DNA from 2 places in the Arthrobacter sp. B2I5 genome. Region 2 is predicted to be linked to the other one. Evidence: predicted binding sites of a transcription regulator. Region 2 holds the regulator's gene; the other holds the start of a gene.
What was found. Region 2 encodes LexA, which represses DNA repair genes until DNA is damaged. Its sites were predicted from a motif close to TCGAACANNTGTTCGA; they were not measured.
Positions count from the first base shown of each region.

Region 1: QFZ60_RS19765 (LexA family transcriptional regulator) is a predicted target of LexA. The motif match lies at 2,005-2,020, and genes of this name have one in related genera.

Region 1 covers NZ_JAUSYF010000001.1:4,251,263-4,255,580, forward strand. The annotation lists gene QFZ60_RS19750 (glycerophosphodiester phosphodiesterase) at 1-681, opposite strand, end outside; gene QFZ60_RS19755 (hypothetical protein) at 709-972, opposite strand; gene QFZ60_RS19760 (HAD family hydrolase) at 1,082-1,900, opposite strand; gene QFZ60_RS19765 (LexA family transcriptional regulator) at 2,034-2,465, shown strand; gene QFZ60_RS19770 (Y-family DNA polymerase) at 2,474-3,772, shown strand; gene QFZ60_RS19775 (lmo0937 family membrane protein) at 3,827-3,973, opposite strand; gene QFZ60_RS19780 (ABC transporter substrate-binding protein) at 4,248-4,318, shown strand, end outside.
Region 2 covers NZ_JAUSYF010000001.1:2,801,305-2,805,622, reverse strand. The annotation lists gene QFZ60_RS13170 (ATP-dependent DNA helicase) at 1-1,522, shown strand, start outside; gene lexA (transcriptional repressor LexA) at 1,611-2,348, opposite strand; gene QFZ60_RS13160 (LysM peptidoglycan-binding domain-containing protein) at 2,783-3,124, shown strand; gene QFZ60_RS13155 (histidinol-phosphate transaminase) at 3,236-4,318, shown strand, end outside.

The DNA of each region.
Region 1 (4,318 bases), 1.4 Mb from region 2:
CCAGACGTGCACGGCCAGGTCCAGGGCGTGGGCCCGGCGGATGAAGCCGGCGCTGACAACAGGGACCCGTCCGTAGCGGACGGGGACCTGCAGCGCGTGCACGTCCCGGAGCACCCGGCGCATGAGCCGGTGGAACAACGGGCGTGGAAGCACCGGCCCCAGCAGAGTGAAGAGGGCGTTGGAGGCCACGCCGGCGGACGAGGCGACGGGCCGGCTGAGCAGCTTCAGCACCGCCCGCCGTCGGCGGTCCGAAAAACTGGTGACCAGCACCCGTTGGTGCGCCTGGTGCCGCTCGATGGCGGCTGCCGTGCTGTGGACGGAATTCCAATCCTTGACGTCCAGGTTCAACCTGGCGTGGGGCAGTTGGGTCACCAGCTCATCGAAGGTGGGGATGGGCTCGCGGCCGTTGATCCGCGCCTTCGCGACATCCGCGGCCGGCAGCTCCGCGACACGCCCCCGGCCGTCGGTCACCCGGTCCAGGGTTTCATCATGGAAGAGCAGCAGGACGCCGTCTGCCGTGGTGTGCACGTCCGTTTCGAGGTACCGGAAGCCGAGTTCGACGCCGGAACGGAACGCGGCCATGGAGTTTTCCAGCCCCTCGGCCGAGAATCCCCTGTGGGCCATGGCGATGGGAAGCTGCCGCCCGGCGTCGTCCTTGTGCTCGAAAAAGGGCAGGGTCACACTGCGAGCGTACCCCGGACCTGCCGATCAGTCCCGGCAGGCAGTCTCCCCGCACGGAACAATGTCCACCCCATCCCCGCAGTGCAGCAGGGTCCGGCCGCGGCCGCCGTCCAGGTGCACCCAGACGGCCGTGTGGTCTGCCGTGATGGTGTCCACCACGCCGCCGGCTTCAAACCCCGGCGAGAACAGGACCCGGACGCGGTCGCCCTGGCGCAGCTGCTTCCAGTGTGGCGCGGGCGTTGCTTTGCGCAGCGGCCCATCAGCCACGTGCTGCTTGACGTTTCTTGCCATGTTGCCCCCTGTGAGCCGGCGTGCGAAATGCCTGCCTTCCACGCTTCACGCTACGGCTGGAAGGTAAACGCCAGGTGAGCGGAAGCTGTGAATATAGGGGTAGCGGGAATCAGGAGAACTGGACGCCCAGGGAGGCGAGCCTTGCCTCCAGAACTTGGGCCACGCCGTCGTCGTCAAAATGCGGCGCCTGCTGCCCCGCCGCCCGGATGGCCTCCGGATGGCCGCTGGCCATGGCATAGCCGTGGCCGGCCCACCGCAGCATCTCAATGTCGTTGGGCATGTCGCCGAAGGCCACCACGTCCGCGGCGTCAATGCCCAGGGCCGAGGCGTACTCAGCCAGGGTGACGGCCTTGTTGACCCCGGGCAGGGAGAGCTCCAGCATGGGGACACCCGGCGAGGAGTGCGTGGTGGCGGCCAGATGTTCGACGGCGGGCGCCACCTCCGCCAGGAAATCATCGGGCGTGCCGTCGCGGACGATGGCAAGGAATTTGACCACCGAATCGTCATTGGTGAGGGTGTCGTGCAGCGGCGCCGGGGTGAATTCGGCCAACAGTTCGCTGGATTCGTTTTCGATGAAGCCGGGTTCCAGGTGGAATCCGGTGAGCGTTTCCGCGGCGAACAGGGCTGCCGGGCGGAGCTTCTTGATGATGCGGCGGGCCTCCAGGACGGTGTCGATGGCCAGCGTGCGGGCGGAGACCAGCCGGTCCGCCTCGAGGTCCCAGACCACGGCGCCGTTGGAGCAGATCACGCGCCCCGTGTGGCCCAGCTGCTCCTCGAGGGGGTGCAGCCAGCGCGGCGGGCGCCCCGTAACGAAGACAAGCTCGACGCCGGCATTGCGGCAGGCGTGGAAGGCGCGGATAGTGCGGGGGCTGATTTTTCCGTCGTGCCCAAGGATCGTTCCGTCAATATCGCTTGCTACCAGCCGCATCCTGCCAGTCTACGTGGGCTGGCGGCAGCGGCGTACTCCCCTGCGAAGCACCCCAATCCCTGGGCGGGTGCCGGTTGTCAGCGACCGGGGCTACACTGAAACTATCGAACATATATTCGAATAAGGGTGTGTTGTGGGCGTTATTATCGGTCCCCGCGTGATAGATGCGGGCGCCTCGTTGTTCTCGGTGCTGATCTCCCCCGTGGCGGTGGCGGCAGGGTTTCCGTCGCCGGCGCAGGACTACTTCGACGGCCGAATCGACCTGAACGCGCACCTCATCAAGGACATCACCAGCACCTTCGTGGTCCGGGTCACCGGGGACTCCATGGAGGGCGCGGGCATCAGCGACGGCGATGAACTGATCGTCAACCGGGCACTGGAACCCAAGGACGGGTGCGTGGTGATCGCGGTGCTGGACGGGGAACTGACGGTGAAGCGCCTCCGCGTCACCCGCACGGGCGTGGTGCTGCAGGCGGAGAACCCGAAGTACCCGGACATCCACGTTCCCGCACTGTCCGAGCTGACCATCTGGGGTGTCGCCACCAGGTGCCTGCACCATGTCTGAGGCACGTCATGCCTAAGCCCGCGCTCATGAGGCGGATGCCGCAGATTGCCCATGTCGACGTCAACTGCCTCTACGCCTCCGCGGAGCGCGCGTTCGATCCCTCCCTGGAGGGCCGCCCGCTGGTGGTGCTGTCCAACAATGACGGCTGCGCGGTGACCCGCTCCCCCGAGGCCAAGGCGCTGGGCATCGCCACCGGGGAACCCTGGTTCAAGCTGGCTCCGCGGGCCAAAGAGTGGGGCCTGGTGGCGAAGTCCAGCAACTATGAGCTCTACGGGGACATCAGCTCGCGGGTGATGGAACTGCTGGGCCGGTACTCGGCCTGGCTTGAGGTGTACAGCATCGACGAAGCGTTCCTGGGCGTGAAGGGCGGACCGGAGGAACTGCTGGCCCTGGGCCGCAGGATGAAGGAGGCAGTGCGGCGGCATGTGGGGGTACCGGTGTGCGTCGGCATTGCACCCACCAAAACCCTCGCGAAGCTGTGCAACAAGTGGGCCAAGAACAACGCCGCCTTCGGAGGGGTCTGCCTTTGGGAGTCGGTCCCCGCTGATGTGCGCGAGGCACTCATGGCCCGGTTGCCGGTGGACGAGGTCTGGGGCATCGCCGGCAGGCTGATGAAGCGGCTCAACGTTATAGGGATCTTCACCGTGCTGGACCTGGTCCGGGCGGATCCGGTGGCCATCAGGGACAAGTTCTCGGTGGTGCTCATGCGGACAGTCCTCGAACTGCGCGGCACCCCCTGCATCCCCATGGAGGAGGAGCGCATCGGCCGCGACCAGCTGATCTTCTCCCGGTCCTTCGCCACACCGGTGACCACCGCGGCCGGCCTGCGGGAGGTACTTAGCATCTATGGGCAGCAGGCGAGCGCAAGGCTTTCCAAGCACGGACTGCAGGCGAAAGTCCTGACGGCGTTCGCTGCCACGTCACCCTTCAGGGATCACGAACAGCACCATCCTTCGGTCTGTGTCTCATTGCCCATGCCCACGGCGGATCCGCTCCTGCTCACCAAGGCGGCCCATGCGCTGCTGCCCAGCATCAGGGACGGCCTGAAATACGCCAAGGCCGGCTTGATGCTCACAGACCTGCGGCCCACCGGAAACCAGCCCCCGCTGGAGATCTTCGAGAACCGGCACGAGGAACGCGGCATCGGGCCGCTGCTTGAGGACGTGAGCCGCCGGTTTGGGCGCGGGTCCATTGGTTTAGGGCATGCGGGCATCAGGTCGGGCCTGGACTGGACCATGAAACGGGAGATGCGTTCGCCCCGCTACACCACGCACTGGGACGAACTGCCGCGGGTCAAGGCCGCCTGAGTCTTGGCGTCCTGCCGCAGGCACCATAGCCGGCGGCGGGACGCCCCTTCGCATCTATACCCGCGACCTGCCCTGGATGAAGTGGAAGATGAGGACAACCACGGCAACAACCAAAAGTATGTGGATAAGCCCACCACCGATGTTCGTCAGAAGGCCGAGAAGCCAGAGAACGGCGATGACAATAGCGATCCAAAGCAACATGATGTCTCCTTGTTAGATTTCCAAAGTCCCCATGACCTGCACGTACCCACCACGGCAATATCCGAATCAATGCAGCCACCTGCTGCCGGTCCCACGGCCCGCGCCGGGTGCGAAGGATGCCTGGATAAAGACGCTTCACGGCGATTCTTGACGCCCCGCTACGCCGCGTTGAGCCTTCGAGTCGCCCCGTGAACCACTGCGACACGAATGATTGTGGGGCCGCTGGGCGCTCCGTAATCTCGTCTCAGCATCCGCCTCAGCAAAGGATTTCCCCATGGCAAACTCGCAGGACATCAGTCCGCAAAACCAGCAGGCCTCAACCCGCATCGTCGCCGGACAGTCAGC
Region 2 (4,318 bases):
GGCAGAGAAAACGGCCACCGGTGACCGGGACGAACTGCTCCCCGGCGTGACAGACCGTGCCTGGCGACAGGTGTCCGTCACCTCCATGGAATGCCTGGGAGCGCAAAAATGCCCCATGGCCGCCGAGTGTTTCAGCGAGCTGGCGCGGCAGGACGCAGCCGAGGCAGACGTGGTGGTGACCAACCATGCCATGCTTGCCGTCAGCGCCTTCGAAGGGCTTGCAGTCCTGCCCGAGTATGACGTCGTGGTGGTGGACGAAGCCCACGAACTCCAGGACCGGGTTACCGGAGCCGTGTCCGGGCAGCTGTCTGTGGCCATGGTCCACGCTGCCGCGTCCGGCGCCCGCAAACATACCGCCATCACCGTCGATGCCTTGAACGCCGCAGCCGACAATCTTGAGCTGGCCCTTGCCGGCGCGCCAAACGGCCTGCTCCCCAACGGCCTGAATGATGAACAGCTGGACTGCATCGACCAGCTTCGGGAGGCGTGCCGCGCCGCATTGTCGGATTCCAAGGGGGACAGCAACACCACTGCGGACGGCGGCCGGCAGCTGGCGCGGTCCCGCCTCATGCTCATCCTCGAACTGTGTGAGCGTCTGATCGCTGCCAGGGAAAACCGGGAAGTCGTCTGGTTATCCCGCGCCGGCACATTCGACCCAGGCCAGGGATACACGCAGCCCGACGACAACGCACCCGTGCTGATCAACATCGCACCGCTTTCCGTTGCGGGCAGGTTGCGGGAAGGGCTCTTCGCCGGGCACACCGTCGTCTTGACGTCCGCGACGCTGGCGATTGGTTCCGCTTTCGAGCCCGCGGCCGGTGGACTGGGCCTCATCGGTGAAGGTGCACCCAGCTGGACGGGCGTGGATGTCGGCTCGCCCTTCGATTACCCCAAACAGGGCATCCTCTATGTGGCCGGCCACCTGCCAAAACCCGGCCGCGGCGTTTCCCCCGAGGCGCTGGAGGAACTGGAGGCGCTTATCAAAGCGTCGGGCGGCGGGGCTCTGTGCCTGTTTTCATCGCGCCGGGCGGCCGAAGAGGCCGCCGACGCCCTCCGGCCCAAGCTCGACGTGACTGTCCTCTGCCAGGGTGAATCGACCATGACTGCCCTGGTCAAGCAGTTCGCCGACGAACCGGACACCTGCCTTTTCGGGACGATGTCCCTGTGGCAGGGGGTTGATGTTCCGGGAGGCTCCTGCCGCCTTGTAGTGATCGACCGCATACCGTTCCCCAGGCCGGACGATCCGCTGATGACGGCGCGTTCACGTGCCGTGGCGCAGGCCGGCGGGAACGGCTTCATGTCGGTGTCGGCCACGCACGCCGCCATCCGGCTGGCCCAGGGCGCCGGCCGGCTGATTCGGTCCACCGGAGACAAAGGTGTGGTGGCCGTCCTGGACTCCCGGCTGGCCACTGAACGCTATGCCGGCTTCCTGCGGGGAGCGCTCCCGCCGTTCTGGGCCACCACGGACCGCAGCAAGGCGCTGGCCGCATTAACCAGGCTCGGAGCGGACGCGGCCAGATAGTTGACGCCCAGGGACAACTTCCCAGTAAACGTCCGGACCGCTGGCCAAGGATGAACGTGGCCGGCGGATCCTTGGCTCAAGGAAACGGCTAAAGGGAACGCAGGACCGAGACCACTTTGCCCATGATGGTGGCGTGGTCTCCCAGGATGGGTTCGTACTGGGTGTTCTGGGGGAGCAGCCAGGTGTGGCCGTCACGCTGGCGGAACGTCTTGACGGTCGCCTCGTCATCGAGCAGGGCCGCAACGATGTCCCCGTTGGCAGCGTCCGCCTGGCGCCTCACCACCACCCAGTCACCGTCACAGATGGCCGCGTCCACCATGGAATCGCCTGCCACCCTGAGCATGAACAGTTCGCCCTGTCCAACGAGCTGGCGGGGGAGCGGCATGACGTCCTCGACGAGTTGCTCGGCAAGGATGGGGCCGCCGGCAGCAATCCGGCCAACCAGCGGAACCATGGCCGTATCAAGAGCGGTGGGCAGTTCCGTCACCGTGGCTCCGCTGCCCTGGGCCTGAGGTGCAGGAGATGTGCCTGCTGCCTTGCCGCCGCCGCCGTCCAGCGTGAGGGGCATCAGGACTTCCATGGCGCGCGGCCGCTTGGGGTCGCGCCGCAGGTAACCCAGCTTTTCCAGTTGCGAGAGCTGGTGGGTCACGCTGGAGAGGCTCGCCAGGCCCACGGTGTCGCCGATTTCGCGCATGGAGGGCGGGTACCCGTTTTCATTGACTGAGCGCTGGATGGTTTCGAGGATCTTCTTCTGCCGCGGCGTCAAACCCTTGGCCGTCTTCTTCGATTGCGGGGCGGTCCTGCCCCCGGCGGCTGCTGCTGCCATATTCGCCAATGCCTTTCGCTTGCCGCCGGATCTTCCAGGAGCACTGTTTCCCAGCACCCCCTGAAGGACTGCCACTGTCATTGTCAGACCCTGCTGTTCAACTTCAGTGGTGGTTGTTCTGTGATTTCAAAGCTAGGCCAGCCACATGGGTTTTTCAAACATTTGTTCTAGCGAGTCTCGACATTATTCGTTGATAGGTGCTAAAACTAAACAAGCAAAGTTCGAACATGTGTTCTAACCAGTGCCTGCCCTATTCGAAGACGCAGCCGGAAGAAGTAAGCGGCGCGGAACGAATCGAGGGGCGGTTGGCTGGGTGGACACCCGGGCAGCACGGCAGGTCCAGGAGGGCTCAGTTCATGTCAGCTATATCTCTTCACCAGGTTTCACTCCCGCAGGCGGTTTCCCTCCAGGGGCGGAAGACTTCAAAGCGCTCGATTTCTTCAAGCAGCGCCCGCCCCTCAGCAGCACCTTTGCGGCTCACACGGCGGGGGCAGGTCGTCCTGATCGGAGTTCCGCTTGTACTACTCGCCGTCCTCCTGATGTCCCTGGCCGGACTCTTCAACTCGCCGGCCAAGGCTTCCGATTCCGCTGCGGACCTGGCCGTGACGCCCACGGTTACGGTAACGGTGCAGGCCGGGCAGTCGCTGTGGTCCATCGCCGGGGCCGTTGCTCCGGACCGGGATGCCCGGGACGTGGTGGCAGATATCGTCCAGCTCAACAACCTTTCCGCCGGCGCCGTCCTGCCTGGCCAGCAACTGTTCGTCCCTACGCGCTAAGGGGATGCGGGCGTCAGTCCTGGTAGAAACCCCGGCAATTGGCCGCCACGCCCTTGGCGAACAGCACCCGTCACATTTTCCGGTGGTTGTCCCGGCAACTAAACTGTTCAGGTGAACGACCAGCTAGAACGTCTGAACCGGCTTCCCCTCCGCAGCAATCTTCGTGGGCTGACCCCTTACGGGGCACCCCAACTGGACGTCCCCATCCTGCTGAATGTCAATGAGAACACCCATGGTGTTCCGGCGGACGTGCGTGCCGCCATCAGTGCCGCCGTCACGGAGGCTGCTGCAGGGCTCAACCGCTATCCTGACCGGGAGTTTACTGAACTGCGGAAGGCATTGGCGGAATACCTGGGGCACGGGCTCGACGAAACCAACCTTTGGGCAGCCAATGGCTCCAACGAGGTGCTGCAGCAGATCCTGCAGGCCTTTGGCGGGCCGGGACGCACCGCCCTCGGCTTCCCGCCCACGTACTCCATGTACCCCCTGTTGGCCAGCGGAACGGACACCGGGTACATCACGGGTCAACGTGCGGAAGGCTATGACCTGAGCGCAGAGTCCGCCGCCCGGCAGGTCAAGGAACTGCAGCCGAACATCGTCTTCCTCTGCTCGCCCAACAATCCCACCGGGACCGGCTTGGGACTGGACGTCGTGGAGGCTGTCTATGAGGCCGGCGAGGCAAGCCAGGCCATTGTGATCGTCGACGAGGCCTACCACGAGTTCGCCCACGACGGTACTCCCAGCGCCCTGAGCCTGCTGCCCGGACGGGAGCGGCTCATCGTTTCCCGGACCATGAGCAAGGCGTTCGCACTGGCCGGCGCCCGGCTTGGCTACATGGCGGCCGCCCCGGAGGTCACCGACGCGCTGCGGCTGGTGCGCCTGCCGTACCACCTGTCCGCGATCACCCAGGCAACGGCCCTGGCCGCCCTCCAACACCGTGAAGCGCTGATGGCTGATGTCCAGGACATCAAGGAGCAGCGCGACCGCATCGTGACGGAACTGACCCGGATGGGCCTCACCCCGGCCGCGTCGGACTCCAACTACGTGTTTTTTGGGGGCCTGGAAAACCCGCACCAGGTCTGGCAGGAGCTCTTGGATGCCGGCGTCCTCATCCGCGACGTGGGAATCCCCGGCCACCTTCGGGTCACGGCAGGCACTGAGGCGGAAACCACAGCCTTCCTTACGTCCCTGGAG